4 regions of the Neorhizobium sp. 2083 genome follow, and region 1 is predicted to be linked to each of the others. Evidence: riboswitches for the same ligand, from Rfam matches in the RefSeq annotation. Region 1 holds a riboswitch; each other region holds the start of a gene.

Region 1 (7,808 bases):
TTGCCGGGATCGTTGGCCGGCTGCAGCTTGCCACGCTGGATGTCGGACGAATGCGCCTGCTCGCCGGACCCCTTGTGGCTCAGGTTTTCGGAGGGCGTCGGGGGAAGTCTGGTGCTCATGGAGTGCCTCCTTTTCTTCAGGTTTCCCACTGGTGTAACCAACAGGGAGTCCCGATGTTCCATGCAGTGCTGCCGGGCAGGAACCCGCGCGCCGCTGTCGCGTTCGAGCGGAAGACAGACAATACAGGGAGGGCCTGATGAACGACTTCCAGGATCAGCTTGCAGCCGTGATGCAGCAGGCAACGCTGCCGATGGAGCGTAAATGGTGGCACGACGCTACCGTCTATCAGGTCTATCCGCGCAGTTTCTGCGACCTGAACGGCGACGGCATCGGCGATATTCCCGGAATCACTTCCAAGCTCGACTATCTCAAGTCGCTCGGCATCGACGTGATCTGGCTGTCTCCGATCTACAAGTCGCCGATGGACGACAACGGTTACGACATTTCCGATTACCAGGATATCGCGCCGGAGTTCGGCACGCTCGCCGATTTCGACAGGCTGGTGGCGGAGGCAAAAAAACGCGGCATCGGCATCGTGCTCGATCTCGTCGTCAACCACACGTCGGACGAACATCCGTGGTTCCTCGAAAGCCGCAAGGGGCCGGATAATCCGTTCCGCGACTTCTATATCTGGCGCAAACCGGCCGCGGACGACGGTCCGCCGAACGGCCTCAAATCCTCCTTCGGCGGACCGGCCTGGACGCTCGATCCCGAAAGCGGCGAATATTATCTCCACCTGTTTTCGAGACGACAGCCGGATCTCAACTGGGAAAACCCGAAAGTCCGCGCCGAGATCTACAGGATGATGAACTGGTGGCTGGAGCGCGGCATCGCCGGTTTTCGTATGGATGTCATCGACTATATCGGCAAGCAGGTGGATCAGGAGATCATCCATGACGGTCCGCATCTGCACGACTATCTGCAGGAGATGAACCGGGAAACCTTCGGAAACCGGGATATCATGACCGTCGGCGAGACCTGGAGCGCGACGCCCGGTTCCGCTCTCCTATATTCCGGCCGCAACCGCCACGAGCTGTCGATGGTCTTCCAGTTCGAGCACGTCACCCAGCAATGGGACGAGGTCTACGGCAAGTGGCGATCGAAACCGTTCGACCTCGTGAAGCTGAAATCCGTGCTCGGCAAATGGCAATATGCCCTTTCCGACGACGGCTGGAATTCGCTGTTCTGGGGCAATCACGACCTGCCGCGCGCCGTGTCCAAATATGGCGACGCGACCGGCTATCCCGTTGAATCGGCCAAGATGCTGGCGACCGTGCTGCACCTGATGAAGGGAACGCCCTTCATCTACCAGGGCGAAGAGATCGGCATGACCAACGTGCCCTTCACCACGATCGAGCAATATCGCGATATCGAGACGCTCAACATGCACCGGCTGCATATCGAGGCCGGCCTGTCGCCCGCGGAATTCATCAAGGGCGCCAACGAAAACGGTCGCGACAATGCCCGCACCCCGATGCAATGGAGCGCCGCGCCTTACGGCGGCTTTTCAACGGGCGTGCCATGGATCGAGGTGAACCCCAATTACCCGACGATCAATGCGGAACTGGAAATGACCGACGAAAAGTCGATCTGGAACCATTACCGCAAGCTGATCGCACTTCGGAAAGCTCATGAGGTGATCGTCTATGGCACCTATCAAAGCTGGCTGGACAGCCACCCGGATGTGTTCGTCTATTCGCGCACGCTCGACAGGCAGCAGCTGGTGGTGGTGGCGAACTTCACGGCCCGGGAGGTGACGGTCGAGATGCCCGGCGAATTGCGGATGTCGGGCGAGGGTTTGATCTCGAACTACGAGCCGGTGAATGCACTCGGCGAGAGCCTGACGCTGGGGCCCTACGAGGCTTTTGCGATTCTGGCGCGTTTGCCTTGAGGGTTGCGCGTGGTTCTGCCCCTCATCCGGCTGCCGCTACCTTCTCCCCGTTTTGACGGGGAGAAGGGGATATGACGCACCGTCTTCGTCCCTCTTCAACGGGAGACACGACTTGCAATCGGCTGTCGGTGATTAAGGCGATACCATAGCGACTTGCGTCCTTCTCCCCGCGCGCGGGGAGAAGGTGGCGGCAGCCGGATGAGGGGCAACCGCCCGGCACCCTATAGCCGCATCAAGCCGCCTTCACCCGCAGCAACCGCAGCGCATTGATCGTCACCAGAACCGTCGCCCCGGTATCGGCGAGGATCGCCGGCCATAAGCCGGTAATGCCGATGATGGTGGTCACCAGGAAGACGGCCTTGAGGCCAAGCGCGATCGAAATGTTCTGGTAGATGTTGCGCATCGTCCGCTTCGACAGTTCGATCATTGCGGCGATGTCGCCAACCCGGCCGTGCAGCGCTGCGGCGTCGGCTGTCTCCAGCGCCACGTCGGTTCCACCACCGATCGCGATGCCGACATCGGCGGCGGCCAGCGCCGGCGCGTCGTTGATGCCGTCGCCGACCTTGCCGACCACGAAGCCTTGGCGCTTCAGCTCGCCGACGATGCGGCTCTTGTCTTCCGGCATCAGTTCGGCGCGCACCTCGATGCCGAGATCCGTGCCGATCGCGGTTGCGGTGCGGGCATTGTCGCCGGTCAGCATGACGGTCTTGATGCCGGCATCGGTCAGTGCCTTGAGGCCTGCCCTGGCGTCGGGGCGCGGTTCGTCGCGCATCGCGATGGCGCCGGCGAGAACGCCGCCGACGATCAGCACCGAGACAGTCTTGCCCTCGTCGTTCAGCGCGGTGATCCGCCGGGAGTGTGCCATCGGCAGCGAAACCCGCTCGGCCGCAGCCTTGGGCGAGCCAAGGAAAACCTCCTGGCTTTCGACGATAGCCGTGACACCCTTGCCGCCGAGTGCCCTGGCATCCGTTGCAGCGGGGATCTCGACCTCGTCATCGGCGGCCTTGGCAAGGATCGCAACAGCCAGCGGATGGCTGGAGCCGGTTTCGAGCGCGGCGGAAAGGCGCAGCACGTCTTCCGCATTGCGGCCGAAGGCGATGACATCGGTCACCTGCGGTTTGCCGGCCGTCAGCGTGCCGGTCTTGTCGAGCGCGACGGCGGTGATTTTTCCAAGCGTTTCCAGAACCGCGCCGCCTTTCATCAACAGGCCGCGGCGGGCGCCCGACGACAGCGATGCGGCAATCGCCGCCGGCGTCGAGATGACCAGCGCGCAGGGGCAGCCGATCAAGAGGATCGCCAGGCCCTTGTAGACCCATTCGCTCCAGGAAGCGCCGGCAACAAGCGGCGGCAGGATCGCCACCAGAGCAGCAACGGCGACGACACCCGGCGTGTAGTAGCGGGAGAAACGGTCGATGAAACGTTCGGTCGGGGCCTTGCTTTCCTGCGCCTCCTCGACGAGCCGCACGACGCGGGCGATGGTATTGTCTTCGGCGGCTGCCGTGACGCGAACCCGCAGGGCACCATCGCCGTTGATCGTGCCGGCGAATACCGTGTCACCCATGCTTTTGGACACGGGCGTGCTTTCGCCCGTGACCGGTGCTTCGTCGACCGCGCTTTCGCCGGCGACGATCATGCCGTCTGCCGAAATGCGGTCGCCGGGACGAACCAGGATGATCGCACCGACGGCAAGGCTTTCTGCCGGAACTTCGCGGGTCCGGCCGTTCTCTTCGACAATCGCATTTTTCGGCACCAGCGCCGTCAGGCTCTGGATGCTCTGGCGCGCCTTGCCGGCCGCGACCCCTTCCAGCAATTCCCCGATCAGAAACAGGAAGACGACGGCGGCTGCTTCTTCCGACGCGTCGATGACGACCGCACCGACGGCTGCAATCGTCATCAGCATCTCGATCGAGAACGGCGTGCCGGCGAGGGCCGCCATGATTGCGCGACGCGCGATCGGCACGAGGCCGATCAGCATTGCGGCCGTGAAGATATAGGTGTCATAGGCGGGAAGCAGGTGACCAAGTCCATAGGCGGCCGCCAAAGCAATGCCGACCAGGATGGTCAGCCGTCCCTTGGCCGACTTCCACCAAGGTCCGTCCATCGGTCCATGATCGTGGCCGTGAAGACCTTCGATCTGTGCCGAATCGTGGCCGCCGTGGTGATGCGCACCGTCATGGTGGGAGTGGTCGTGGCCGCCGCCATGTCCATGATGGTGGTCGTGATTGTGGGCCTTGCCGTTTTCGCCCTCCAAGGGGGGGATCGAAGGAAGGTCGCCGCTCCGCCGGGCGTTCGCTCCAGCCTTCTGCCCCAGCGCCCTCAGCGTATATCCGAGCCCGGTCACCCGTTTCTCGACTGCGCCGAGGTCGCCGGTTCCGTCATGCGTCACCGTCATCGTGCCGGCCGCGACCGAAACGGACACGTCCTCGACGCCCGGCATACGGCGCACCGCCGTGTCGATCTTCGTCGCGCAGCTGGCGCAATCCATGCCGCCAACCTTGTATCGTGCCTGTGTCGTTGCGTTCATCGTCTCATTCCTGGTGGATCGAGCTACCTCTCTACAACCTCTAGCGACTAGAGCTGCAAGGCCCCGATCGGAAAAAATCACTGGCAAAGCGCATTATCTTTGCTGTAAGCCATGACGGAGACAGGGGCGTCCGGCAAAGCCGGGCTGAGAAGCACCCTTAGAACCTGAACCAGATCATGCTGGCGGAGGGAGTCGTCCGGGCGCTCGCTATTGCGCCCCGCGCCTGCCCCGCCGAAAGAGGCAGACATGCAGACGACGACGCCCCTCGGAACGCCGCTTGAAGAAACCCCCGGCCAGTTGCTGGCTGCGATGCGCACCAAAAACCCGCTCGTGCAGAACATCACCAATTTCGTGGCGATGAACATTGCGGCCAACGTGATGCTCGCCGCCGGCGCCTCTCCCGCCATGGTGCACACGAAGGAAGAAGCCGGCGAGTTCGCCCGCATTGCCGCAGCGCTGACCGTCAATATCGGCACCTTGTCGCCCGATTTCCTGGCCGGCATGAAGGCGGCAGCCGGAGCCGCCTCCGAGGCCGGCAAGCCATGGGTGCTCGATCCCGTCGCCCACTACGCCACCGCCTATCGCCGCGCCGCAGTCGGCGAACTCATGGAGCTGAGGCCGACGGTCATTCGCGGCAACGCCTCGGAAATCATCGCGCTGGCCGGCAGCCGTTCGAGCGGTCACGGTGTCGACAGCGGCGACAGCGTCATGGCGGCGGAAGGTTCGGCGATCGCGCTTGCGCGGCAGAATGCCTGTGTGATCGCGGTCACCGGCGAGGTGGATTTCGTCACCGACGGCCGCCGTTCGGTCCGGGTTCTCGGCGGCTCGGCCCTGATGCCGCGTGTCACCGCGCTCGGCTGCTCGCTCACCTGCCTCACCGGCGCCTTTGCCGCGACCGTCCCCGACAAGCCGTTCGAGGCGACGGTTGCCGCACTCGCCATGTTCGCCGTCGCCGGCGAGGAAGCAGCTCTCACTGCCTCCGGCCCGGGCTTTTTCTCCCCGATCTTCCTCGATCGCCTCGCGGCCCTGACCGGCGAGTCGCTCGATGCACAGGCAAGGATCGTCGCGGCATGACCAAGATCTTCGACCTTTCCGTCTATCTCGTCCTCGACCCGGATCTCTGCCGCGAGATCGGCATGGTCGAGACGACAAGGCTTGCAGTGGCCGGCGGCGCCACCATCGTCCAGCTGCGCGACAAGCAGGCGGATACCGCAAGAATGATCGAAACCGGCCGGGCGCTGAAAGCGGTTCTGGCAGGCACCGGCGTGCCTCTGATCATCAACGACGACGTGGAGGCGGCCATCGCGATCGGAGCCGAAGGACTGCATGTCGGCCAGAGCGACATGGCCGCTGCGATCGCGCGGCAGCGCGTCGGCCACGGCATGATCCTTGGCCTCTCGGTCGAAACCGAGGAACTGGCGCGGCGGGTAGACCCGTCGGTGGTCGATTATGTCGGTATCGGCCCCGTGTTTGCGACCGGCACCAAGCCGGATCACAAGCAGCCCATCGGCTTCGAAGGCCTTGCCCGCATCGTCGCCATGGCGCCGGTTCCGGCAGTCGCGATCGGTGGCGTCAAGGCGCAACACGCCGGCCTCGCGCTCGCCGCCGGCGCCAAGGGCATCGCGGTCGTATCCGCCATCTGCGGCCAGCCCGATCCGCAGGCGGCCGCCCGCGGGATTGCGGCAGAAATCGAAAGGGCTCGTGCATGACCATCAAGAACGTCCTGTCGATCGCCGGATCGGACCCGTCGGGCGGCGCCGGCATCCAGGCCGACCTGAAAACATTCGCCGCGCGCGGCACATATGGCATGGCGGCTCTGACCGCGCTGACGGCCCAGAATACCCAAGGGGTCAGCGGCGTGCACGCGGTGCCGGCAGCCTTCGTCGCAAACCAGATCCGCACCATCTTTCTCGACGTGCGCGTCGATGCCGTGAAGATCGGCATGATCGCCAATGCCGAGATCGCCGAGATCGTCGCAGACGTGCTGCGCCCCTATAGCGATACCGTGCCGATCGTTCTCGATCCGGTGATGATCGCCAAGGGCGGCTCGCCCCTGCTCGCGCTCGATGCGGTGGATGCCGTCACCTACCGGCTGATGCCGATTTCGGCCGTTGTCACCCCCAACCTGCCGGAAGCAGCCGCTCTTCTCGGAGAGACGATCGCCGTGACCCGCGAACAGATGGCGGATCAGGCCGGGCGGCTGCTCAAGATCGGTCCCAAGGCCGTGCTGGTGAAGGGCGGCCATCTGGAAGGCGAGGACAGCCCGGATGTGCTGGCGGATGCGACCGGCATCCACTGGTTCGAGGGCAAGCGCACCGCAACCCGCAACACCCACGGAACCGGCTGCACGCTGTCGAGCGCGATCGCCGCCGAACTCGCCAAGGGCGCGCCGGCAGCGCAGGCGGTCGCGGCCGCAAAAGCCTATCTCGCGGGAGCCATCGCGGCTGCCGATACCCTTGCCGTCGGCGCCGGCCACGGGCCGGTATCGCATTTTTACGAGTGGTGGTGAGGTGAGGCGGCGGGTTATTCGGCCGTCGACTTCCGGGTTTTTCCCGCCTCGCCCTTCTGCGCCGTGATCTTCTCGAAGGCGATGGCAATTTCCCGGCTGCCATAGGGCTTTTTGAGAAGCACCGCCCCCTCTATCGCCGCCTCGTCGGGAATTCTGTCGTTGCCGGTCGCGAAGACGATCCCGACATCGGGTGACAGCTCGCGCGCCCGTTGTGCGAATTCTCCGCCGGAAAGGCCCGGCAGACCGAGATCGGTTACCACAACGTCGAAGCCGCGCTCTTCGATCATCGTGATCGCCTCCTCGGCCGTCGCGGCCTCGGAAACCTCGTGCCCCAGCTCGGTCAGCAGATCGGCCGTGCTCATGCGGATCAGAAAATCGTCCTCGACCAGCAACACGGAATATCGCGGCATGACCGGTCGTTGACCGATCGGCGGGACGGGTGGCTTGGCGGCAAGCGACGCCCGCACCCGGTTGCGATGCTGCTGGCCGTTCAGCACGTGGCGGATCTTTCGCGCCAGGGCTTCGCGGGTATAGGGTTTCGACAGCAGTTCGACGCCGGGATCGAGCCGTCCGCCGTGCACGATCGAGTTTTCCGTGTAGCCTGACGTGAACAGCACGGCGACATCCGGCATCCGCTCCCGGGCATGGCGGGCAAGCTCGGTGCTCTTCAGCGGTCCGGGCATCACCACGTCGGTGAAGAGAAGATCAACCGGCACGCCACTTTCGATGACGCTCAGCGCGCCCGCGGCATCCTTCGCCTTCAGCACGGCATAACCCAGATCCCCGAGCAGCTCGACGACGGTGGCGCGAACCTGCTCGTCGTC
Region 2 (7,808 bases), on a different contig from region 1:
ACGGCCGTCGAGGTCACGTCTCCGGCAAGGCCGAGATCCTCCAGAAGGGCTGCGCGCACGGGCGGTTCGACGAGAAGTCGCGGAAGGGCGGCAAGGGTCATGTCAGGCACTCCGGGCAAGGGGATGGGAGGCAGTCCCGCGGGCAATTTCCAGCGCATCGGCGAAGCACATCCGCCGCCGCTCCGCATAGGCGAGCTTCAACGGAAAATCGGTGCGCGCATGCGCGCCACGGGATTCCTTCCGAAGCGATGCAAATACCGCGATCAACAATGCGACGATCGCCGGATCGGCCGCCGCCCCTTCGCTCTCGACGAGCGGCAACAGGCTGGCAATCGCGCCGTGGATTGCGCCGGCATTTCTCAGAACGCCGAGATGCCGCGACACGATCGGCCGCACGGCGGAAATATCCGCCGGCACCGGCAGTTCGGCGTCGGCGACCCGATGCACTATTAGGGCGGATGCGGCGGAAAGGTCCTGCGCGGCCCGCATGCCCATGACCGCGGCTTCGAGCAGCGAGTTGCTGGCCAGCCGGTTGGCGCCGTGGAGACCGGTCGAGGCTGCCTCCCCGACCACCCAGAGGCCGGACAGGGAACTGCGGCCGTTCTCATCCGTCGCCACGCCGCCCATGTGATAATGAACGGCGGGACGAACCGGGATGAGCTCGGAATTGGGATCGACACGCGCCTCCCGGCAAAGTGCGTCGATCGACGGGAACCTCCTGGAGAAACCGCTTCCAAGCGCCGGTCGCGCATCGAGGAAGACCCGCCCGCCCCGGGCGATCTCGGCGCTGATCGCCCGCGCCACGATGTCCCGCGGAGCAAGTTCCGCACCCGGTTCGCGGGCCAGAAAACGCTCGCCCTTCTCGTTCACGAGAACCGCTCCTTCCCCGCGCACGGCCTCGCTGACCAATGCCAGCGGCCGTCGCGGCGAATCGAGCGCCGTCGGATGGAACTGCACGAATTCCATATCCGCAAGCATCGCGCCGGCGCGCGCGGCAAGCATAACGCCCTGGCCGAAATTGCCGGTGGGATTGGTGGTCGCATCATAAAGCCCGCCGACGCCGCCGGTCGCAAGAACCACGCGCGAAGCCTGCAGGATGGCAGTGCCCTTGGCCGTCGCGCAAAGCAGGCCGGATACCGCATCGCCATTCATCAGAAGCCGACGAACCTCGACGCCATCAAGCACGGTGATCGACGGGGTTGTGGAAACGGCCTCGACCAGAGCCCGGACGATCGCCGCACCCGAGCCGTCGCCCGCCACATGAACGATGCGGCGGCGTGAATGGGCGGCTTCGAGGCCGAGCGAAAGCGAGCCGTCGGCGGCCCGGTCGAAACGCACGCCGAACCTTTCCAGGATGGCGATGGCGTTCGGGGCTTCCCTCAGGATCGAAGCTGCAACCGCCGCGTCGCAAAGTCCGTCGCCGGCTGCGAGCGTGTCGGCAAGATGCAGGTCCGCGCTGTCGTCAGCGCCGAGGCTCGCGGCGATGCCGCCCTGCGCCCAGGCGCTCGAAGTTTCCGCACCCAGCGCCGCGCGGGTGACCAGGACGACGGGCTGCGGCGCCAAGGTCAGCGCCGTCACCAGCCCCGCCAGACCGCTGCCGACAATCGCGACGTGGCCGGCGAGATGGTCGAGGATCTCGGTCATATGGCGAGCATCCTCTCGACTGCGCGGCGGGCATCCGCGGCGATCGACGGATCGACGGTCACCTCGTGCTGGTTCTCCTCCAAGGCCTTGCGGATGTTGCCGAGCGTGATGCGCTTCATGTGCGGGCAGAGATTGCACGGCCGCACGAATTCCACGTCCGGGTGATGCACGGCGACATTGTCGCTCATCGAGCATTCGGTCAGAAGCACGACCCGAGCCGGCTTCTTGGCTCCGACATAGTCCGACATGACGGCGGTCGAACCGGCAAAATCAGCCTCGGCGACCACTTCCGGCGGACATTCAGGATGCGCCAGCACCATCACGCCCGGATGCGCCTCGCGCAGATCGCGGACATCCTGCGCGTTGAACAACTCGTGTACTTCGCAATGGCCATGCCAGGCGATGATCTCGACATCGGTTTCGCGCGCCACGTTCTGCGCCAGATATTCGTCGGGGATCATCAGCACTTTGGGAACGCCGAGCGATTCCACCACCTGCCTGGCATTGCCGGACGTGCAGCAGATATCGGACGCCGCCTTCACCGCCGCAGACGTATTCACATAGGTGATGATCGGCACACCCGGATGCGCCTGCCGCAGCAGGGCAATATCCTCAGGCGTGATCGAATCCGCCAGCGAACAGCCCGCTCCCATGTCGGGGATCAGCACCGTCTTTTCCGGGTTCAGGAGTTTTGCCGTCTCCGCCATGAAGTGCACTCCGGCGAGCACGATGACATCCGCGTCCACATCGATCGCCTTGCGGGCGAGCGCCAGGCTGTCGCCGACGATATCCGCGACGCCATGGAAGATCTCCGGTGTCTGATAGTTATGCGCCAGGATGACGGCGTTGCGCGTTCGCTTGAGTTCAAGGATCGCCGCGACATCCGCCTCGTAGCTCATCCATTCGGCCTTGGGGATGACGCGGCTGACACGATCGTAAAGCGAGGAAACCGAAAGCGGAGAATTCATCAGTAACTCCTTTTATACTCGAAGTGAGTATATCCGGCGCAAAGAGATATTCTCGATTCGAGTTTATGTCAATTGCGTGAAAGCGGAAGTTTCGAACCCGATAGCGCGCGCTCCTCAAGGACCGCGTGACGGTAGCGGAAGAGCTTGGCAGGCCGGCCGCCTGTCTCGCTGGTTGCCTCCCCGGTTTCCTCGATCAGCTCCTGCTGGTCGATCAGCCGGCGGAAATTCGGCTTGTGCAGGGTGAGCCCCGCCAGCGCCTCGACTGTGCGCTGCAATTGCGACAGCGTAAAACTCTCCGGCATCAGTTCGAAGACGACCGGCCGGTATTTGATCTTGGCGCGCAGCCGCGCGATCCCTGTCGCCAGGATGCGGCGGTGATCGGCAAACATCGAGCGACCGAAACTTTTGGCCGCCGAGCAGCCCGCCTCGATGACGAGCCCCGCCTCGTACATCAACTCATAACGCTGCAGGGCGAGATCTTCGTTCCAGGCAGCCCCATCGAGGCCAAAGGCGAAATCGACTCGGCGCTGGCGGTGTTCGCGGCGGGCGGGTTCGGCCGCCACCCAATCCTGCATCCGGCCGGTAATGCCGGCTAGAATCTCCGGCCTCCCGCCGCGATGATCCTCCCAGGGGAAATATTCGTACCAACCGTGCCAGCCGGGCTTTCCGGCACCGGGGGCTGCCTGTTCGCGAACGAGGCCGAGATAGCTGATCGAAATCGTCCGCTCCCCGGCATCCTCATGGGTGCGGTCGCGATCGGCGAACGTGTAGAGCTGTTCGAGATAGCCGAGCGGATGGCCCGTCTGGTCTCCCACCCATTCACGGAGCCCGGCCTGCAGGCTGCGATGGCCGAGCTCGAAAGGGCCGGACGGCAGCGCATCGCCGGAGCGAACTGTCATGACGCGCGGTTCGTCGCCTGTGACGGCGGAAAGAACCGCGATCAGTTCCGCATGGGCAAGTCCGATGGTCAAGCAAACTCCGGGGCGCGTAACGTGAAAAAGTCTCCAATATGGAAGTCACGTTACGCGAACCGGAACCGAAATCCAACAAGATCAGCGACTTGGCCTACCTGATTTCCACTGCGACGTCCGCGACCGGAGGCGCGGCCTTGATCAGCCCGGTCTCCTGCATGAAGGCGGCGAAACGCTGGTAGCGGCCCTGGTCGAGCGCGGCCGGACGCTTGGCGAAACGCGGCAGCGTGTCGAAGAAGGCGGTGCGGTTCAGCTCGTCGTCAAGGTTCGGATAGGCCTTGACGAAAAGCTGCCAGGCCTCCTGCGGGTGGTTGGTGATGAAGATCGAGGCCTGTTCGACCGCATGCAGGAAGCGCGGCAGCCGGCTGTCGGCGACCAGATCACGGCGGGTGACGAAGATCAGCTCGTCATAGGCGGGAACCCCGTGCTCCTCGGGGAAAAAGGCGCGCCCCGCATGGCCTTCCAGCTTCATCTGGGTCAACTCGAAATTGCGGAAACCGCCGAGCGTCGCATCCACCTTGCCGCCGATCAGCGAAGGCGACAGCGAGAAATTGACGTTGATCAGTTCCACGTCGTCGTTCGAGAGCCCTTCGGAAGCCAGCATGCGCTTCAGCATGGCATCCTCGAAGCCGGTGACGGAAAAGCCGACCTTCTTGCCCTTCAGGTCCTTGAGGCTCTTGATCGGGCCATCCGCCAGAACCGTGACGGTATTGAGCGGGGTTTCGACCAGCGTGCCGAACCGCACCAGCGGCAGGCCGGCCTCGTGATCGAGATAGAGATTGGGCTGGTAATGAATGCCGATATCCGCCTGCCCCGCCGAGACGAGGCGCGGCACCGCGGAAGGGTCGGACGGCGGGATGAGCTCGACGTCGAGATTGGCATCGGCAAACAGGCCGCGCTCCTTGGCGATGACCATCGGTGCGTGATCCGGATTGACGAACCATTCGAGCAGCACGCCGAGCTTGTCGGCCGCCTGCGAGGAAGCGGGCGCGGCCAGGGTGGCGAGCGCGATGACGGACGCTGTGAGGATACGGATCATGACTGGGCGGAGCTCCTTGATGCGGATGAGGATGAGGATGCAGGATCGGCTTCGCTGGCCCAGGGGGCGAGGCCTGCGGTCAGCCGGTCGATGAGAAGCCTTAAAGCGACAGTGAGGATGGCGAGGACGACCATGGCGGCGAACACCGTATCGGTCTGCATGCGGGCATTCGCCTGGACCATGACGAAACCGAGCCCGCCGGATGCCCCGACCCACTCACCGACGACCGCCCCGAGCGGTGCCAGAGGCGCGGCAACCCTGAGGCCCGAGACGAGGCTCGGGATCGCCAGCGGCACGCGGATCGCAACCAGCGCCTGCCAGTGGCTCGCGCCCTCCAGCGATACGGCGTCGAGGATTTCCTGATCTGTGCGGCGAAGGCCGTCGGCAAAGGCCGAGGCGACCGGAAAGAAGATGATGATCGTCGTCATCGCCACTTTCGAGGCGAGCCCGAAACCGAGCCAGAGAACCAGGATCGGCGCCAGAACGAAGACGGGAAAGGCCTGCAGGACGAGAACCATCGGCCAGACGAGGCGCCCAAGCCGCGGCAATGCCGCGACCCCGAAGGCGGTCGCGATGCCGAAGGTGCCGCCGATGACCAGGCCGAGCGCGATTTCCGTCAGCGTAACTGCGCTGTTTCTCAGCAGGAACCCCGGCTGACGCCAGAAGGCGGAGACCACCTCAATCGGAGACGGCAGGATGTAGCGGGGCGGAGTAAAAAGCCAGACGCCAGCCTGCCATAGAGCGACAAGCAGGACGAGGCCAATCACCGCGTGGGACGCCCGCATGATGCTAAGCGCCGGATCTGACGACCGGAAACGGGCTTGGGAATGCGGAAAGAATGGATGTCATCGTCGATCTCCAGATCAGCTCAATCACGGAGATCCAGGTGAAGCGGAGAAGAGAAAAATCGTCGGAGGACGCCTGTTTCCGTTCCTACGCCGGCATGACCCGGATCAGGTTCAAGGGTCCGGCTCACCGCCATCTCAGCATCGTCAAGATGCCCCCCTCGGAATATCCCTGAGCTATCGGACGGAGAGGTTTTTTTGTCAATCCTCGAACGGCCGCCAAGATTAGAAGATGCAGCGGCGGAAGGCGCAAAATGCAAAACGCGGACAACCGGGGTGCCCGCGTTTCGAAACTTAAGGTCCGGTCGAATGCGACCGGCTCAGGCAGCCTGGCTGACGGCGTCGAGCGGGATCTCGACATCGATCTCCAGGATCGTGACATCCTCGTCGCGATCCATCTTGACCTGCACCTTGTCGCTGTCGACCTGCACGTGCTTGGCGATCACCGCGAGGATTTCTTCGCGAAGCACGGATACGAGGTCAGAGCCGTTCGACGAACGTTCGTGGGCGAGAAGCACCTGCAGGCGTTCGCGGGCCGTTGGAGCGGAGCGCTGTTTGCGGAAGAGGTTGAATATCGTCATGCGGCCCTCCGTGCGAAGATCTTGCCGAATATCCCGCGCTTTTCCCCCGGGACCGTGATCGGCAGAACCTCGCCGGCAAGCCGGCGTGCGGCCTCGAAATAGGCCATGGCCGGGGCGCTGCGCGCATCCGCCAGGGTGACCGGCGACCCGATGTTCGACGCGCGAAGCACGTCCATGCTTTCCGGAATGATGCCGATCAGCGGGATGGACAGGATTTCCAGCACGTCCTCCACCTTCAGCATGTCGCCCCGTTCCGCGCGGTTGGCGTCGTAGCGCGTGAGAAGCAGGTGCTTTTCCATGCGTTCGCCGCGCTCGGCCTTCAACGTCTTCGAGTCGAGCAGGCCGATGATGCGGTCCGAGTCGCGAACCGACGAGACTTCCGGATTGGTGACCACCACGGCCATGTCGGCATGGCGCATGGCAAGCGTTGCGCCGCTTTCGATGCCGGCCGGGCTGTCGCAGATGACCCAGTCGAACACCCGCCTCAGCTCGGTGATGACCCGTTCGACACCCTCCGGCGTCAGGTTGTCCTTGTCGCGCGTCTGGGACGCCGGCAGCAGGAACAGCGTCTCCAGCCGCTTGTCACGGATCAGCGCCTGCGAAAGCTTGGCTTCACCCTGAATGACGTTGATCAGGTCGTAGACGACCCGGCGCTCGGCGCCCATCACCAGGTCGAGATTGCGCAGCCCGACGTCGAAATCGACGACAACGACCCGTTCGTTTCGCTGTGCCAGAGCCGCTCCAAGTGCGGCAGTCGAGGTCGTCTTGCCAACCCCGCCCTTGCCTGAAGTGACTACGATGACTTTCCCCATCTTGCTCTCCTGTTTGCTGGCCGGTTTCGGCTCAAATAAGTTTCTCTGCCATGATCGAATCCCCTTCCAGCCAAAGCTGGACCGAGTGTCCGCGAAGGCCGGGGGCCATGTCGTCCGCCATCTTGTAGATGCCGTCGATTGCCAGCAGCTCTGCCTCGAGCTTGCGGCAGAAGATGCGCGCCGATGCGTTTCCGAGCGACCCCGCCATGGCCCTGCCGCGCAGGGTGCCGTAGATATGGATCGATCCGCCGGCGATGATTTCGGCCCCGGAAGCGACCGACCCGATGATCGTCACGTCGCCTTCGGGAAAGATCACCGACTGTCCTGACCGCACCGGGTCGCGAATGACGATGGACTGCAAGGTCGGACGTGCCTCGGGCACCGACGGCTTCGGCTCGCTGTTGCGCAGCTCGATAATCGGCTCCTTGGCGACGGCCTCGTCCGACACCGGCCGGCCGCCCTTGAGCGCCGGAGGCATGCCCTGCCCCAGGATCGAAGGACGGCCGCCTTCGATGCCCATGATATTGACGTTGCGCCCGGCAAGCTCGGTTATGAGCTCCTTCAGCTGAGCGCGATCGATCGGCAGATCGGTCACGTCAAGCACGACCGGGCGGCCGAGAAAGAAACCTGCGGAACGAGCCGCGAGATCATCCAGCCTGACGAGCCAGTCGTCGAAAGGAAGATCGGGGGCAAGGACGACCGCCAGAAATGAGCGGCCCTTGATGCGGATAGATCGAGCGTCCGTTAGCATTTTGGTCATCTACGTAAAGAAATCGTTGACCGTTTTTTAGCGCCGATATGGTTAACAAAGGGTAAATGAAGGCCCGCACGGGGGCCGGTTTTTAACCGATCGTTACGATCTTCATTGACTGACTGGCGGACCACGGCAGACGTGGTCGCGGCGATGAACGAAGCATCCCCTGGAAGGGCAAAGAAGACAGGTCAACA
Region 3 (7,808 bases), on a different contig from region 1:
GCCGCCGTTTCGAGCATGAAATGGCGGAAAAGACCCGGATCTATGGCGAACGTTATCCGCTCGACGAAGACTTTCTCGCAGCGCTTTCGATCATGCCGGAGGCAAGCGGGGCAGCGCTCGGCTTCGACCGGCTTGCCATGCTGGCAACCGGTGCCAGCCGCATCGACCAGGTAATGTGGGCGCCGGTCGCGGAGGTGTTTTCGTGACCGCAGTGCGCTCATTGAAGACCCCCGAAGAGCTGGCGGCCGCCGGCCTGATCGAGCCCCGGAAGCTCGACGGCATCCGCGCCGTCGCGGATCGCTACGCGATCGCGCTGACGCCGACGGTGGTGTCGCTGATCGACAAAGCCGATCCGGCCGATCCCATCGCCCGGCAGTTCGTGCCCGATCCCAACGAATTGCTGACGACCCCGGAAGAACGCGCCGACCCGATCGGCGATCAGGCGCACAGTCCGGTCAAGGGCATCGTCCATCGTTATCCGGACCGGGTGCTCTTGAAAGCCGTGCATATCTGCCCGGTCTATTGCCGCTTCTGCTTTCGCCGCGAAATGGTCGGCCCGCAGGGCGACGGCACGCTTTCGCCCGAGAAGCTGGCGGCGGCGCTCGCCTATATCCGCGAGCACGGGGAAATCTGGGAGGTGATCCTGACCGGCGGCGATCCGCTGGTTCTCTCCCCGCGCCGGCTGGCCGCGATCATGCGCGGGCTTGCCGAAATCCCGCATGTGAAGATTGTCCGCTTTCATACCCGCGTGCCGGTGGTCGAACCGGAGCTTGTCGACGAGGCGATGATTGCCGCGCTGAAGGAAAGCCGCAAGACCGTTTATGTGGCGCTGCACGCCAATCATCCGCGGGAGATGACCGATGCCGCCCGCGCCGCCTGCGCCCGGCTGATCGATGCCGGTTTCCCGATGGTGAGCCAGACCGTGCTGCTCGCCGGCGTCAACGACGATCCGACCGTGCTCGGCGAACTGATGAAGGCCTTCGTCGAAACCCGCGTGAAACCCTATTATCTGCACCACCCCGACCTTGCCCCCGGCACCGCCCATTTCCGCCTCGACATCGCCGAGGGGCAGAAGATCACTTCCGCGCTGCGCGGCACGATTTCCGGCCTCTGCCAGCCGACCTACGTGCTCGATATTCCCGGCGGCCACGGCAAGGCGGTGATCGGCGAAAGCGCGGTGCGGAGCGAAGGCGGCTGTTATTCGGTGAGCGATTTTCGCGGTGGGGAGCACGAGTATCCGCCGAAGTGACACGGGTTCTTGTTCACGCGGCGTAAAACGCCCGTGTTTGGAGAGCCCACACGAATGCGGAACCTCGAATAGATTTTAATAGGTGGCTCCGCATTCGCGTGGCCTTCGGCGTCTTGTCGAGGCTTCCGGCCTCTACAGGTGATCACCTCGCCTCGCTGCGTGGTCCTGTTCACGCCCGTCCTTTCGAGCAGGCTCACCACTTGGACGGCTCAACCGAACCCGGCCCGGCGGCCAGGGGGAGGCTTGATAGGAATGTTCGCCTTTCGACGGGCACTCCATGGCTTTCACCTCTTCCACCATCCCCGCACGTTACGGTTAAGGTAGAAGCGCCGGCCTCCGCCTGCCCGCGAACGTCTCGCGAAACACTCCGGCGACGGAAGCGGGAGGATTGTAGGCGGAAAGCCGGAGGGCGTGGATGATGATTGGGTCAAGTCATTGAAGATGCTGAAAGGCAGCGGTGAATCGTCCACGGGACAAGCATGGAAAGACAGCATTGGAAGGCATGCCCCGCCATACCCCCCTCTGTCCTGCCGGACATCTCCCCCTCAAGGGGGGAGATCGGCTGGGGGCAAGGTCCTGCCCTGCCAAAAGCCTTGAGATTGCCGAACTCCACTCCCTGCCGGCTTCCTACCCTTCCATAACTTACAGAGGGACTGCAGAGCATGCCTCCTTCGATCTCCCCCCTTGAGGGGGAGATGTCCGGCAGGACAGAGGGGGGTGAGCTGGGCTCGACCTGAACTGTCCTCAACCTGAACCGGCCTCGATGTCAAAGGGCATGGGATCAGCTCACTCCCCCACCGGCATATAAAGATCGCCGCCATCGCGATATCGGGCGGCCATCGCCTCCAGGCCCTCCTTCTGCGCCTCGGCGCGAATATCGTGCGAGATCCGCATCGAGCAGAATTTCGGGCCGCACATGGAGCAGAAATGCGCCACCTTGTGCGCCTCCTTCGGCAAGGTTTCGTCATGCATCGATCGCGCCGTTTCCGGATCGAGCGACAGGTTGAACTGGTCCTCCCAGCGGAATTCGAAACGGGCGCGCGACAGCGCGTCGTCGCGCACCTGCGCCGCCGGATGGCCCTTGGCGAGATCGGCGGCATGCGCCGCGATCTTGTAGGTGATGACGCCGACTTTCACGTCGTTGCGGTCGGGCAGGCCGAGATGTTCCTTCGGCGTCACGTAACAAAGCATGGCGGTGCCTAACCAGCCGATCATCGCGGCCCCGATGCCGGACGTGATGTGATCGTAACCCGGCGCGATGTCGGTGGTCAGCGGCCCGAGCGTATAAAACGGCGCCTCGCCGCAGACCGCGAGCTGCTTGTCCATGTTTTCCTTGATCTTGTGCATCGGCACATGGCCGGGGCCTTCGATCATCACCTGGCAATCCTTCGCCCAGGCGATCTTCGTCAGTTCGCCGAGCGTTTCCAGTTCCGCAAACTGCGCCGCATCGTTGGCGTCGGCGATCGATCCCGGACGCAGGCCGTCGCCCAGCGAGAACGACACGTCGTAGGCGCGGCAGATGTCACAGATCTCCTCGAAATGCTCGTAGAGGAAACTCTCCCGGTGGTGATGCAGACACCACTTGGCCATGATCGAACCGCCCCGGGACACGATGCCGGTAACACGGTCGACGGTGAGCGGAATATAGGCGAGCCGGACGCCCGCATGGATGGTGAAATAGTCGACGCCCTGCTCGGCCTGTTCGATCAGCGTGTCGCGATAGACCTCCCAGGTCAGGTCCTCGGCAATGCCGTTCACCTTCTCCAGCGCCTGGTAGAGCGGCACGGTGCCGATCGGCACCGGCGAATTGCGGATGATCCATTCGCGGATATTGTGGATGTTGCGGCCGGTCGACAGGTCCATGACCGTATCGGCGCCCCAGCGGATCGCCCAGACCATCTTCTCGACTTCCTCCGCCATCGACGAGGTGACGGCGGAATTGCCGATATTGGCGTTGATCTTCACCAGGAAATTACGGCCGATGATCATCGGTTCGGATTCCGGATGGTTGATATTGGCGGGAATGATCGCCCGGCCTTCGGCGATTTCCCGGCGGACGAATTCCGGCGTCACGAATTCCGGAATATGGGCGCCAAAACTCTCGCCGTCGCGGACGCGAGCTTGTCTCTCCGCCTGCCGGCCGAGATTTTCGCGGATGGACACGAACTCCATCTCCGGCGTGACGATGCCGGCCCGCGCATAGGCGAGCTGGGTAACGGCCCTGCCCGGCTTCGCCTTGAAGGGAAGATTGCGGACGGGGAATTCCGGCGTCAGCCGGTCGCCGGAAACAAAGCCGTTGTCCTCCGGCCTGACGATGCGGCCCTCATAGGCCTCCACGTCGCCGCGCGCGAGAATCCAGCTTTCGCGCAGGCGTGGCAGGCCGGCATCGATGCTGATCGCAGCACCTTCGGCCGTATAGGGACCGGAGGAATCGTAGACGGTGACCGGCGGCTCGCCGGAAGTCGGATGCAATGCGATCTGCCGCATCGGCACGCGGATATCCGGATGGATGACGCCTGCTTTCAGGACTTTCGTCGAGGCGGGAAGCGGGCCGGTGGTGACGACCGGGGTGAGTTTGGCGGTTGCAATATTCATGGTTCGAGGCTCCAAGGTTTGACGTTTGGAGACCCAGTTCCAGTGTTGGAATGATGAAAAAACGCGGTGGAAATCGAAAGACGGTTCCCCGCCCTCGCTGCCGCAGCGCCCGCACCGTCCCTACGCCAGTATGAACTGGATCAGGTTCAACGGGTCACTGCGCCTCGGGCGGCCAAAGCCGATCCGACCAGCAGTATCTCAGCCCCTTGGCGGGACCCCCCTGGTGAATGCCGGCATCAGAAACCTGCAGGCGGCCCATGTCAAGCCGGCCGAAGCGTGGTTGATAGATCGAATTTTACCGAATCCCGCAGCTCCAAATTGATGAAGTTTATTACCGAAATCTTATGCTATCCTGCGTAATAACCGTCCTGGCGATGAACGCAGATTTCCAATTATCGGGAGATGTCGAGATGAACGAGACCATTCGCGAATTGCTGACGCGGGTAGGCGGCCTTCCGGTCGCGGTGACGGAGCTGGCAGACGGCGCCGATCTTTATGCGGCGGGCCTTTCCTCCTTCGCATCGGTGCAGCTGATGCTGGGCCTGGAGGAGGCGTTCGACATCGAATTCCCGGACAACCTTCTGAACCGCAAGTCCTTCGCCAGCATCGCAGCGATCGAGCAGACGGTCTCCCACATCCTGAAAGCCCGCGAGGCCGCTTGAGATGAGCCTCCCCGCCTTTGCCGCAGACATGGCCTTGAGCGCACGCGCTCATCGCGTGGCAACCGTAGCGGCTGAATTCGCCGATCCCGTCGATCGGGACGGCCGCTTCCCGCGCGAGGCGGTCGACGCCATGAAAGCCGAGCGCCTTCTCGGCATCCAGATCCCGACCGGGTTCGGCGGCGAGGGCGCTTCCATCACCGAGATCGCCGAGGTCTGCTCCATCCTGGGACAGGCCTGCGCCTCGAGCGCCATGGTTTTCGCCATGCACCAGATCAAGGTTTCGAGCCTCGTGGTGCACGGCGCCGACAGTCCCTGGCACATGGATTTCATGCGCGAACTCGCCGGCCGCCAGCTTCTCGTCGCCTCCGCGACGACCGAGGCCGGCATCGGCGGCAACATGCGCAACTCGATCTGCGCGATCGAGGTCGATGGCGACACCTGCCGCCTGACGAAGGATGCGACCGTGATTTCCTACGGCGCCCATGCCGATGCGGTCATGGTCACCTCGCGGTCGAACGAAGGCGCCGCCCCGACCGACCAGGTCATGACGGTCTTCCGGCACGGCCAGTACACCCTGCAGAAGACGGTCGACTGGGATACGCTCGGCATGCGCGGCACCTGCTCCGACGGTTTTCTCTTCCAGGGCGAAGCGCCATCGGCGCAGATCTTCCCGAAACCGTTCGCCGAGATCGCGGCCCAGTCGATGCTTGCCACCTCGCATCTTCTCTGGAGCGCCGTCTGGTACGGTATCGCCGCCGATGCGGTCCTGCGGGCGCAGGCTTTCGTGCGCGCTGCAGCCCGCAAGGCCGGCGGCACCCAGCCGCCCGGCGCGCTCAGGCTCGCCGAAGCCTCCAACCAGCTTCAGCTCCTCAAGGGCAATATTCTCTCGGGCCTCAAGCTCTATGAGGATGCCAAGCTTGATTCCGACCGCTTGTCGTCCATGGGCTTTTCGATCGCCATGAACAACGTCAAGCTCGCCTCGTCCGAAATGATCCTGACCATCATCAACCAGGCGATGATCATTTGCGGTATCATGGGCTACAAGAACGGCACGCCCTACAGCCTCGGCCGGCACCTGCGCGATGCCCATTCCGCCCAGCTGATGATCTCCAACGACCGCATTCTCGGCAATACGTCGACCATGCTGCTCGTCCAGAAACCGGACACCAGCCTCGTCGGCTGACGCCCCATCACTTCAAATGTAATGCATTGAAAATAATGAGGTGAAGCCATGGATTTGCAAGTTTCATTTCTCGACCGCCTGTTCGACGCGGGCCTGCTGATCGAGACCGGCGTGGACGGGCTTTATGGCCGCAGCGGCCAGTTCGAAGACGTGATCGCCGCCTTCGAACGGCTGATCGACAGGGTCGGCGGCGCCGACGGCGCGGAAGCCATGCGCTTCCCGCCGGGCATGAACCGCGCCTTCTTCGAGACCAGCGGCTACATGAAGAGCTTTCCGCAGCTTGCCGGCACCATCCACTCGTTCTGCGGCAACGAGCTCGACCACATGAACCTGCTGAAATGCATGGAGGTCGGCGAGGAGGACTGGACCAAGGGCCAGGAAGCCACCGACATCGTCCTGACCCCGGCCGCCTGCTATCCGCTCTATCCGACCGTTGCGCGCCGCGGCAAGCTGCCCGCCGGCGGCAGCCTCTTCGACCTGCAGAGCTACTGCTTCCGCCACGAACCCTCCAAGGATCCGGCCCGCCAGCAGCTATTCCGCATGCGCGAATATGTCTGCATGGGCACCGAACGGCATGTCACCGATTTCCGCCAGAGCTGGATGGACCGCGGCGTCGAGATGATGAAGTCGGTCGGCCTCGAGGTGACGATCGACATTGCCAACGACCCCTTCTTCGGCCGCGCCGGCAAGATGCTGGTCAACAATCAGCGCGACCAGAACCTGAAGTTCGAGCTGCTGATCCCGATCACCTCGGTCGCAAAGCCGACCGCCTGCATGAGCTTCAACTACCATCAGGATTCGTTCGGCCTGAAATGGGGCCTGAACCTGGAAGACGGCAGCGTCGCCCACACCGCCTGCGTCGGTTTCGGCCTGGAACGCATCGCGCTTGCACTGTTCCACACCCATGGTCTGGACGTTAAGGAGTGGCCGGAAAACGTCCGCGCCACGCTCTGGGGCTGATCCGATGACGACGGTTTTTCCCGGTCTCGATCCGGCGAACTACGCGACACATGCGCTCCATTCCGCCGAGCGCATGTGGCCGGAAACCAATTGTTACGTCGATCTGTGGATCGAGGTGCTGTCGGCACAGGGCCTGCCGCCCGAGGCCATGCTCGGCTTCACCCTGACCCAGGATTTCGAGGGCGACCAGTTCACCTTCTTCAAGGTGCCGCTGGAGGATCTCGAAACCCTGTTCGGCATCCGCGTCACCGAGCTTGCGATCTTCGACCGGCCGGAATGGCACGTCATGGAACAGGTCCGCCGCGGCCGGCTGACGCTGCTCGAGCTCGACAGCTTTTACCTGCCCGATACCCGCGGCGTTGCCTATCGCCAGGAACATGGCAAGACGACGGTGGCCGTCAACCGCCTCGACCTCGAAAAGCGGGAGCTCGATTATTTCCACAATGGCGGCTTCTTCTCGCTGTCGGCCGGGGATTTCGACGGACTGTTCCAGCTCGACGCGGCGCCGGACGCGCTGCCCTTCCTGCCCTATACCGAATTCGCAAAATTCCCCGCAGCCTATCCGGACGCCGGCGAAATTCGCGAAACGGCTTGGAAGCTTCTGCGGCATCATTTTGCCCGGCGGCCGCAGGACAATCCCCTCCGTGCCTTCGCAAAGGTCTTCCCGGCGCAGGTGGAACGCATAGCCGACCGGGATTTCGGCTTCTTCCACAAATATGCCTTCAACACGCTCCGGCAGGTCGGCGCCAATTTCGAGCTTCTGGCGAGCCATCTGGCCTGGCTGAACCGCAAGACCTTCGCGCAAGCGGAGCAACAGGCGCTGAAGATTTCGGAGGTTGCGAAATCCACCCAGTTCCAGCTGGCCCGCGCCGTCACCCGCAAGAAATTCGAACCGCTGGCAACGGCACTCGATCCGGCCGCCGATGCCTGGGATCTGCTGATGGGTGATCTGGCGCTGACGCTGACCCAAGCCCGCGAGGCCGCGTGAGCCTTCTTTCCGTCATGGGATCAAAGACCAGCCTTCTCGCCGAAGGCTGGTCTTTGACGATGACCGAACCGGGTGCCTGCGCGCGGCCGGGCGACCTTCCCTCCGGATCGGACACCATCCCGGCCATCGTCCCCGGCACGGTCGCCGCCGCCCTGGAAGCTGCCGGTCGCT
Region 4 (7,808 bases), on a different contig from region 1:
CAGCCATGACCGCGACTTCCTCGACCGCACCGTCACCTCCACCATCGCCCCCGCCAATCCGGATGCACCGGATGGCCGCTGGATCGAATATGCCGGCGGCTATACCGACATGCTGGCGCAACGGAAGGGCGCCCAGGAGGAAAAACGCCGCGCGGAAAAGGCCGACAAGGCGAAGACCGATACCGCCGCTCCGGCCGCCGAAGCACCCAAGGCCAAGGGCAAGCTTTCCTACAAGCAGAAATTCGCGCTCGAAAACCTGCCGAAGGAAATGGCGAAGGCCGAGGCCGAGATCGCCGCCCGCGAAAAGAAGATGGCCGATCCCAATCTCTTCACCAAGGATCCCGCCGCCTTCAACAAGCTGGCCGCGGAGATGGAAAAACTCCGCCAAAGCATCGGCAAAATGGAAGAAGAATGGCTGGAGCTCGAAATGCTGCGTGAGGAAATCGAAGGTTAGTTTTACGATTTGTTATGCTTAACAGATAGTTAGCTAAAAAAATATTTGTCGCGGACCGGAACATGTAGCTTCCCGAGACGTTCGATGGGTCAATAACGGTCGGGGTGTCCTTGGGACTCATCGGCCAGCGAAGGAACCGATCAACCGAATGGGGACTCCAATGCTGACAAATGTTACGCGTCGTCGGCTGGCCGCGGAAGCGATGAATCAACGAGTGATGATCGTCGAGGACGAGTTTCTGATCGCGCTCGATGTGGCCGAAACCGTGGAATCCATGGGCCTGAAAGTGGCCGGTTTTGCGAACGCCCGCAAACACGCCTTGGCGCTCGCGGCCTACGCCGATATCGCCCTGGTCGATGTCAATCTTTCCGATGGCCGGACCGGCCCGGAGATCGGCCGTGAACTTGCCGAGCAATACGGCATCACCGTCGTCTTCATGACGGCCAATCCGGACGATGTGGAAGGTGGCGTCAAAGGCTCGCTCGGTGTCCTCACCAAGCCCGTCATGCCCGACGTCGTCGAGAAGACGATCGACTACGCCATCGCCAACCGGCTCGGCGGCATGGCGATCGTGCCGCGCGAGCTGAAGGTGTTTCCGCAGAACCACTGAGAAAATTTAACATCGATGTCGGGATTGTCTCCTATTCTTCGTCCTTGGGTGAGGCACGCGGATGTGCCGGGAAAAACGGAGAGGATATTACCCGATGAGAATGATTTTTGTGAACCTGCCGGTCGTCGACATCACGGTTGCGACGGATTTTTATACCGCGCTCGGCTTTACCAGGAACCCCAATTTCTCCGACGAAACGGCAAGCTGCATGGTCGTCAGCGAGCATATCCACGTGATGCTGCTCACCCACGAAAAATTCAGGGGCTTCATCAACGGCGACATTTCCGACGCCCGGACATCCAAGGAAGTGCTGAACTGCCTCTCCGCCGGCAGCCGCGCCGAGGTCGACGACTTCAAGGCCAGGGCACTCGGCGCCGGTGGCGGCGAATGGAGGCCGAACCTTGAAATGGGTCCGATGTACGGCTGCAGCTTCCAGGATCCGGACGGCCATGTCTGGGAAATCATGTACATGGATATGGGCGCCGCCGCCTGATCCCGCCCGGCCTCTTGCCAGTCAATCCCGCCGCCGCTAGATCTGGTCTCGCTCTAACGGGGTGCCGCGCGTTTTCGCGCGGCTGAGAGGCCTTGAGGCCAACCCGCGGAACCTGATCCGGTTAACACCGGCGGAGGGATTAGACGGCTCTTCATCAGCGCCTATTCCCCTTGTAACGCAAGCAGAGGAGGCGCTGATGCGCAGAACCATTCTTTCGATATTGACGGCCGCAGCCGCTCTTTCCTTCTCCGCGCCGGCCGAGGCTGAGGAAAAGACGCTGACCGTCTATACCTACGAGAGCTTCATTTCCGACTGGGGTCCAGGCCCCAAGGTGAAGGAGGCGTTCGAGAAGACCTGCGCCTGCAAGCTGAATTTCGTCGGCGTCGCCGATGGCGTGGCGCTTCTCACCCGCCTGAAGCTCGAAGGCCAGGGCACCGATGCCGATATCGCGCTCGGCCTCGACACCAACCTGATCTCCGAGGCCAAGGCGACCGGTCTTTTCGAGCCGCACGGGCTCGACGCCTCCGCCGCCAAGGTGCCGGGCAATTACAGCGACGACACGTTCATTCCCTACGATTACGGCCATTTCGCCGTCGTCTACGATACCCAGGCGATGAAGAACCCGCCCAAGAGCCTCAAGGAACTGGTAGACGGCGATCCAGCGCAGAAGATCGCCATCGAGGACCCGCGCACCTCGACACCGGGCCTCGGCCTGCTGCTCTGGGTGAAATCGGTCTATGGCGACAAGGCGCCCGAGGCGTGGGCAAAACTCAGGAAACGCGTGCTGACCGTCACGCCCGGCTGGTCGGAGGCCTACGGCCTGTTCACCAAGGGCGAGGTGCCGATGGTGTTTTCCTACACGACCTCGCCCGCCTATCACATGGTCGAGGAAAAGACCGACCGCTATCAGGCCGCGTCCTTCTCCGAAGGTCACTACATCCAGATCGAGGTTGCCGGCCTGCTAAAGGGCGCGGGCGACAAGGATCTGGCGAAACAGTTCCTGAAATTCATGGTGTCGCCGGCTTTCCAGGATGTCATCCCGACCACCAACTGGATGATGCCGGTCGCAAAAACCTCCACACCGCTTCCGGACGCCTTCAACAAGCTGGTGCAGCCGGGCAAGACTTTCCTCATGGGGTCCGACGAGGTCGCCAGGAATCGCCAGACCTGGATCGACGAATGGCTGACCGCCATGAGCATGAACTAAAATGGGCATGAACTGATCCCATGCTGACACGCGCTGAACGGAGACGGGGGATAGGCTGGGGGCTCCTCAGCCTCGTCGGCATCGCCCTCTTCGTCGGCATCGCTGTCGCCGCCCTTCTCTCCTGGGACGCGGGCAATACCCAAAGCCGGCTGTTTACCGCCTATACCTGGCGAATCCTGCGTTTCACGCTGCTCCAGGCGGCTCTCTCGACTTTGCTTTCGGTCGTCTTCGCGCTCCCCGTCGCCCTGGCGCTCGCACGCCGCCCACGCTTTCCGGGCCGCATCTGGATCATCCGGTTGATGGCGCTGCCCATGGGCCTGCCGGTGTTGATCGGCGCGCTCGGCCTGATCGGCATCTGGGGCCGGCAAGGAGTGATGAACAGCCTACTGTTGAAGCTCGGTCTTGAGCAGCCGGTCAGCATTTACGGGTTATCCGGCATCCTGCTCGCGCATGTGTTCTTCAACCTGCCGCTCGCGGCAAGGCTGCTGCTCGCGGCACTGGAGCGTCTGCCGGCGGAATATTGGCTGCTCTCCTCCAGCCTTGGAATGAAACCCTTTTCCGTCTTCCGTTTCATCGAATGGCCCGCGGCGCGGCGCGTCATCCCCGGCATAACCGGACTGATCTTCATGCTCTGCGCCACCAGTTTCACACTGGTCCTGGTGCTCGGCGGCGGACCGGCCGCGACGACGCTCGAAGTGGCGATCTACCAGTCGCTGCGCTTCGATTTCGACCCACCCCGCGCCATCGCGCTGTCGCTGCTGCAGATTGGCATCACGGCGCTGGTCCTGATCGCGATTTCGCTTTTCCCGGCACCTGATGACACCGGCATCACGGCAGGCCGGGCCATGCGCCGCTTCGATGGCCGAACGGTGCCGGCTTGGCTCTGGGACACGTTCGCCATCCTGCTTGCCACCGCCTTCCTGATCCTGCCGCTGGCATCGATCGTTGCCGCTGGCGCTCGGGCCAATCTCTGGAGCCTCGTCACCAGCGCCGCCTTCCTGCGCGCGGCCTGGACGAGTTTTGCAATCGCCCTTTCCGCCGGGCTATTGGCAGTCCTGACGTCGCTCGCGATCATCGCCGCGCGCGAGGCGGTAACCGACATGAAGCAGCCCGGCGGAACTGCCAGGGCATTTTCCCTCTCCCTCGGGACCATGTCCTCGCTGGTCCTGCTCGTGCCGCCGGTCGTGCTCGGTACCGGCTGGTTCCTGATGCTGCGGCCTTTCGGCGATGTCGCGCGTTTTGCCCCAGCGCTCGTCGCAATCATCAATATGCTGATGGCGCTACCTTTCGTGATGCGCGTCCTGGCACCCGCCGTCGAGACACATCGCAAACGGACAGGCAGGCTGGCGGCCAGTCTCGGCGTCTCGGGCTTTTCGCGGGTTTGGCGGATAGATTTTCCGGTTCTCGCAAAACCGCTGTTCACCGCGCTCTCCTTCGCCATGGCGCTGTCGCTCGGCGATCTGGGAGCCGTGGCGCTGTTCGGCTCCAGCGACCTCACCACCCTGCCCTGGCTTGTCTATAGCCGGCTATCCAGCTATCGCACCAATGATGCCGACGGGCTGGCGCTCATCCTCGGCATCATCTGCCTGGGGCTGACGATGATCGGCACCAGCGGTCAAAGGGAGGCGAAACGTGGCTGATGCGGTCGCGCTGGACAAGGTGGAGCTGAAGCTCGGCACGAAGGAATTCCGCTTCGATTGCCGGCTCCCGGCCGGCGCCGTGACGGCGGTCACCGGCCCATCCGGCTCCGGCAAATCGACCCTCCTCAACCTCGTTGCCGGTTTTGAGACGCCCGATCAAGGCCGGATCCTGATCGCCGGCGAGGATGTGACGGAGAAACATCCTTCGGAGCGTCCCGTCTCCCTGATCTTCCAGGACAACAATCTCTTCGCCCATCTGGACCTCGCCACCAATATCGGACTCGGCATCAGTCCGTCGCTCAAATTGTCCGGCAGCGACCGCACGGCAATCTCGCAGGCGCTGGAACGCGTCGGCCTCGGTGATTTTGAAAGGCGCATGCCGGGAACGCTTTCCGGCGGCGAAAGACAGCGTGCCGCCTTCGCCCGGGCTCTGGTGCGCCGGAAACCGGTCCTGCTGATGGACGAGCCGTTTGCGGCGCTCGATCCCGGCCTCCGGCTCTCGATGGCCAACCTGCTCGCCGACCTGCACCGCGAGACGGGCAATACCGTGCTGGTCGTCACCCACGATCCGGACGAAGTCGGCCGGCTTGCCGACCATGCCGTCTTCATCGACCACGGCCACGTCCTGCTGCAGGCACCGACCGAGGAATTCCTGACCCGGCGCGATATTCCGCCGCTTGCCGAATTCCTCTCCGGCTGATCAGGCCGCCTTTCGGCGGAACCAGGCGCCCGAGCGGATGGCGAGGAACAGGATCCCGCCGTAAGCGACCAGCCCGGCCGCCAGCGCGAAGAACAAACCGTTCAGCGACCCGGTGAGTTCCAGCGCCAGCCAGCCCCCGAGGCCGGCGATCGCCAGCCTCAGGAAACCGCAGGCAAGCGGCCAGAGAAGCTGGCCCGCACCCTGCGAGGCAAAATACAGCGCCAGCCCTCCGCCGAAGAAACCATAGACCGGTCCGACGATCTGCAGATAGGCGACGCCGGCATCGATCGCACCGTGCTCCTCGCTGAACAGCGAAATCCAGGCGACGGGAAAGATCGCCGCGATCAGGCCGATCGCCTCGGTGATGGCGAAGGCAATGGCCGCGCCGGTGAAGGCGATGCGGATGGCGCGATCTTTCTGGCCGGCGCCCATATTGGTGCCGACCATTGCCACCATCGGCGCACCGATGCCGAAGATCACCGGGATCAGCAGATATTCGAGCCGCGCACCGGTGCCGAAGCCGGCGACTGCCGAGACCCCCGCCTTGGTCGCCACCAGTGCCGTGGCAATGCCGATGGTCACGTTGGTGAGGACGGAATTGATCGCAGCCGCCGCCCCCAGGCGTACAATATCCCGGAACATCGTCCAGCGAAGCGGCCCCGCCCCGAAGCGCACCAGATTGCGACCGGAAAGGATGTACCAGCTAAGAACCGCGGTGCCGCCGAAACTGTAGAGCACCAGCGCCAGACCGCCGCCGGCAATGCCGAGTCCCTGAAACGGGCCGAAGCCGAAGATCAGCAGGGGTGACACGGGCACCAGCAGCGCGGCCCCCACGCAGGTGACGAGCGCCGGGAACAGCATGTTGCCGGTGCCGCGCACGACGCTTGCCAGACCGTTCATCAGCCAGACGAAGATCATGCCGCCGAAGACGACGTTCGAATAGGTAAGCGCGGCCTCGAGTTCCTGCCCTTCGCCCCCGAGCGCCTGATAGATCGGCCGACCGAAGGTGAGCATGATCGCCGAGAACAATAGCCCGAGCGCGACATTGACCACCACGGCATGCCAGGCGAGGAGATCGGCATCGTCACGCCGGCCACTGCCGAGCGCGCGGGCGATGGCCGACGAGATCGCTCCGCCGAATCCACCGGCGGACATCATCTGCATCAGCATCACGGCCGGAAAGACCAGCGCCATGCCGGCAAGCGCGGCGGTACCCATGTGCGAAACCCACCAGGTTTCGATCAGCCCGGTCGAGGCCTGGGCCAGCATGATCAGGATATTCGGCCATGCGAGCCGGATCAGCATCGGCAGGATAGGATCCTGCAGCAGTTGGCGAGTCCGCGGATTGATCGGCGCCGCGTTGACGGCTTCGAAGGCAGGCGTCGCTGCGAAGGCTTCGGTGGTAACGGCGCTCATCGGTCAGCCTCTTCGTGCTGCGGGAACTGGTCCATGGATGGGTAGCGACGGCGGATGCGGTCGCCGGCGGCTGGGCCGGAGGCGTTGGTGAAGACCGGATCGCTGAGCGGCCTGCCGCTGAGCCGGTCGACCATCACCGGTTCGGCCTGTTCGCCGGTCTCCCGGTTGACGATGACCACGCTCTCGCCTTCCGGCGCCAGATGCTGATTGCCCCAGACAAGCAACGCCTGCAATACGGGCCGGAAATCGCGGCCCCGCTGCGTGAGATGGTATTCGTCGCGCGGGGGCCGGTCGCAGTAGCGCCGCCGTTCCAGAAGACCGGATTCAACCAAAGAGGCCAGCCGGTTCGTCAGGATGTTCGGGGCGATCTCGAGGTTGCGTTGGAATTCATCGAACCGCGTCGCCCCCGCCAGCGCATCGCGCAGGATCAGGAAGCTCCAGGCATCGCCGACATGCCTGAGACTGCGCAGCACCGGACAGCCGCTATCGGTGGGACCAGTTCGTTTCATGGCTTGCTCCAGGTGATCGCAAGCCTTGTGGCATAGTTACTTTCAATTAGCAAGTAACTATTTCCGCGATCACGTTTCGCGACGAAGGCTGTTGGACCGTTAGAAAGCTCGCCACAATTTGGACTTTCCGCGATGGCATCGCGGAAAGGCAGCGGGGATTTTCATTGCAAACGCGCCAGCAAGACATATTTCAATAAGAGCATCTGTGCATGCGACGCGAAAATCGCTAAGCGACATAGAGTAAGGAGCCGGCTTGGATCGAGAGACCTCTGCCAAGCTGGATGGCGGACCTTGGGAATGATGGTGCGGAAGACGAGGACGATGAGGCGCGAGGCGATCCCGGCTGTCGGGACGATTGTCCGCGCCCTGCCCGGCTGGCGGGTTTTGAGCGCCCTGCTGCTGGGCAGCGCGGTCCTTTCCGGCTGCCAGTCGATCTTCGATCAGGCCTATACGCCGAATGTCTCCCCGTCCGACTCGCCGCAGATCGTCGACGAGGTGCAGAAGAACGATCCGCGGGCGCAGATGGGCGCACGCGAGCATCCACGCATCGTCGCAAGCTACGGCGGGGAATATCGCGACGCCAAGACCGAGCGTCTGGTCGCCCGCATCGCCGGCGCCCTGACGGCGGTTTCGGAAAATCCCAACCAGTCGTTCCGCATCACCATCCTGAATTCGCCGGCGATCAACGCTTTCGCGCTGCCGGGGGGTTATCTCTATGTGACGCGCGGGCTTCTGGCGCTCGCCAATGACGCATCGGAAGTCGCGGCCGTGCTTTCGCA

What was found. Region 1 has a riboswitch for thiamine pyrophosphate ahead of thiM (hydroxyethylthiazole kinase). Riboswitches for the same ligand answer to the same signal wherever they lie in the genome.
Region 2: linked by a shared signal. The riboswitch ahead of J2X76_RS16375 (ABC transporter permease) and the one ahead of thiM (hydroxyethylthiazole kinase) in region 1 are both predicted to bind thiamine pyrophosphate.
Region 3: linked by a shared signal. The riboswitch ahead of thiC (phosphomethylpyrimidine synthase ThiC) and the one ahead of thiM (hydroxyethylthiazole kinase) in region 1 are both predicted to bind thiamine pyrophosphate.
Region 4: linked by a shared signal. The riboswitch ahead of thiB (thiamine ABC transporter substrate binding subunit) and the one ahead of thiM (hydroxyethylthiazole kinase) in region 1 are both predicted to bind thiamine pyrophosphate.

What each region holds. Positions count from the first base shown of each region.
Region 1 covers NZ_JAVDTC010000003.1:613,944-621,751, reverse strand. Annotated here, with positions in the region: gene J2X76_RS15660 (hypothetical protein) at 1-119, opposite strand, end outside; gene J2X76_RS15655 (alpha-glucosidase) at 257-1,951, shown strand; gene J2X76_RS15650 (heavy metal translocating P-type ATPase) at 2,184-4,475, opposite strand; TPP riboswitch at 4,588-4,683, shown strand; gene thiM (hydroxyethylthiazole kinase) at 4,722-5,549, shown strand; gene thiE (thiamine phosphate synthase) at 5,546-6,184, shown strand; gene thiD (bifunctional hydroxymethylpyrimidine kinase/phosphomethylpyrimidine kinase) at 6,181-6,984, shown strand; gene J2X76_RS15630 (response regulator) at 6,999-7,808, opposite strand, start outside.
Region 2 covers NZ_JAVDTC010000004.1:38,006-45,813, reverse strand. Annotated here, with positions in the region: gene nadC (carboxylating nicotinate-nucleotide diphosphorylase) at 1-101, opposite strand, end outside; gene J2X76_RS16395 (L-aspartate oxidase) at 103-1,644, opposite strand; gene nadA (quinolinate synthase NadA) at 1,641-2,612, opposite strand; gene J2X76_RS16385 (NrtR DNA-binding winged helix domain-containing protein) at 2,681-3,583, opposite strand; gene J2X76_RS16380 (ABC transporter substrate-binding protein) at 3,678-4,622, opposite strand; gene J2X76_RS16375 (ABC transporter permease) at 4,619-5,407, opposite strand; TPP riboswitch at 5,536-5,639, opposite strand; gene minE (cell division topological specificity factor MinE) at 5,788-6,048, opposite strand; gene minD (septum site-determining protein MinD) at 6,045-6,860, opposite strand; gene minC (septum site-determining protein MinC) at 6,892-7,620, opposite strand.
Region 3 covers NZ_JAVDTC010000010.1:184,658-192,465, reverse strand. Annotated here, with positions in the region: gene epmA (EF-P lysine aminoacylase EpmA) at 1-206, shown strand, start outside; gene J2X76_RS28745 (lysine-2,3-aminomutase-like protein) at 203-1,249, shown strand; gene thiC (phosphomethylpyrimidine synthase ThiC) at 2,036-3,844, opposite strand; TPP riboswitch at 3,944-4,076, opposite strand; gene J2X76_RS28735 (acyl carrier protein) at 4,255-4,506, shown strand; gene J2X76_RS28730 (acyl-CoA dehydrogenase family protein) at 4,508-5,689, shown strand; gene J2X76_RS28725 (amino acid--[acyl-carrier-protein] ligase) at 5,738-6,649, shown strand; gene J2X76_RS28720 (DUF1839 family protein) at 6,654-7,637, shown strand; gene J2X76_RS28715 (glycosyl hydrolase 2 galactose-binding domain-containing protein) at 7,652-7,808, shown strand, end outside.
Region 4 covers NZ_JAVDTC010000006.1:162,594-170,401, reverse strand. Annotated here, with positions in the region: gene J2X76_RS22595 (ABC-F family ATP-binding cassette domain-containing protein) at 1-454, shown strand, start outside; gene J2X76_RS22590 (response regulator) at 615-1,064, shown strand; gene J2X76_RS22585 (VOC family protein) at 1,159-1,557, shown strand; TPP riboswitch at 1,605-1,713, shown strand; gene thiB (thiamine ABC transporter substrate binding subunit) at 1,754-2,764, shown strand; gene thiP (thiamine/thiamine pyrophosphate ABC transporter permease ThiP) at 2,785-4,404, shown strand; gene J2X76_RS22570 (ATP-binding cassette domain-containing protein) at 4,397-5,104, shown strand; gene J2X76_RS22565 (MATE family efflux transporter) at 5,105-6,520, opposite strand; gene J2X76_RS22560 (helix-turn-helix domain-containing protein) at 6,517-7,029, opposite strand; gene J2X76_RS22555 (M48 family metalloprotease) at 7,327-7,808, shown strand, end outside.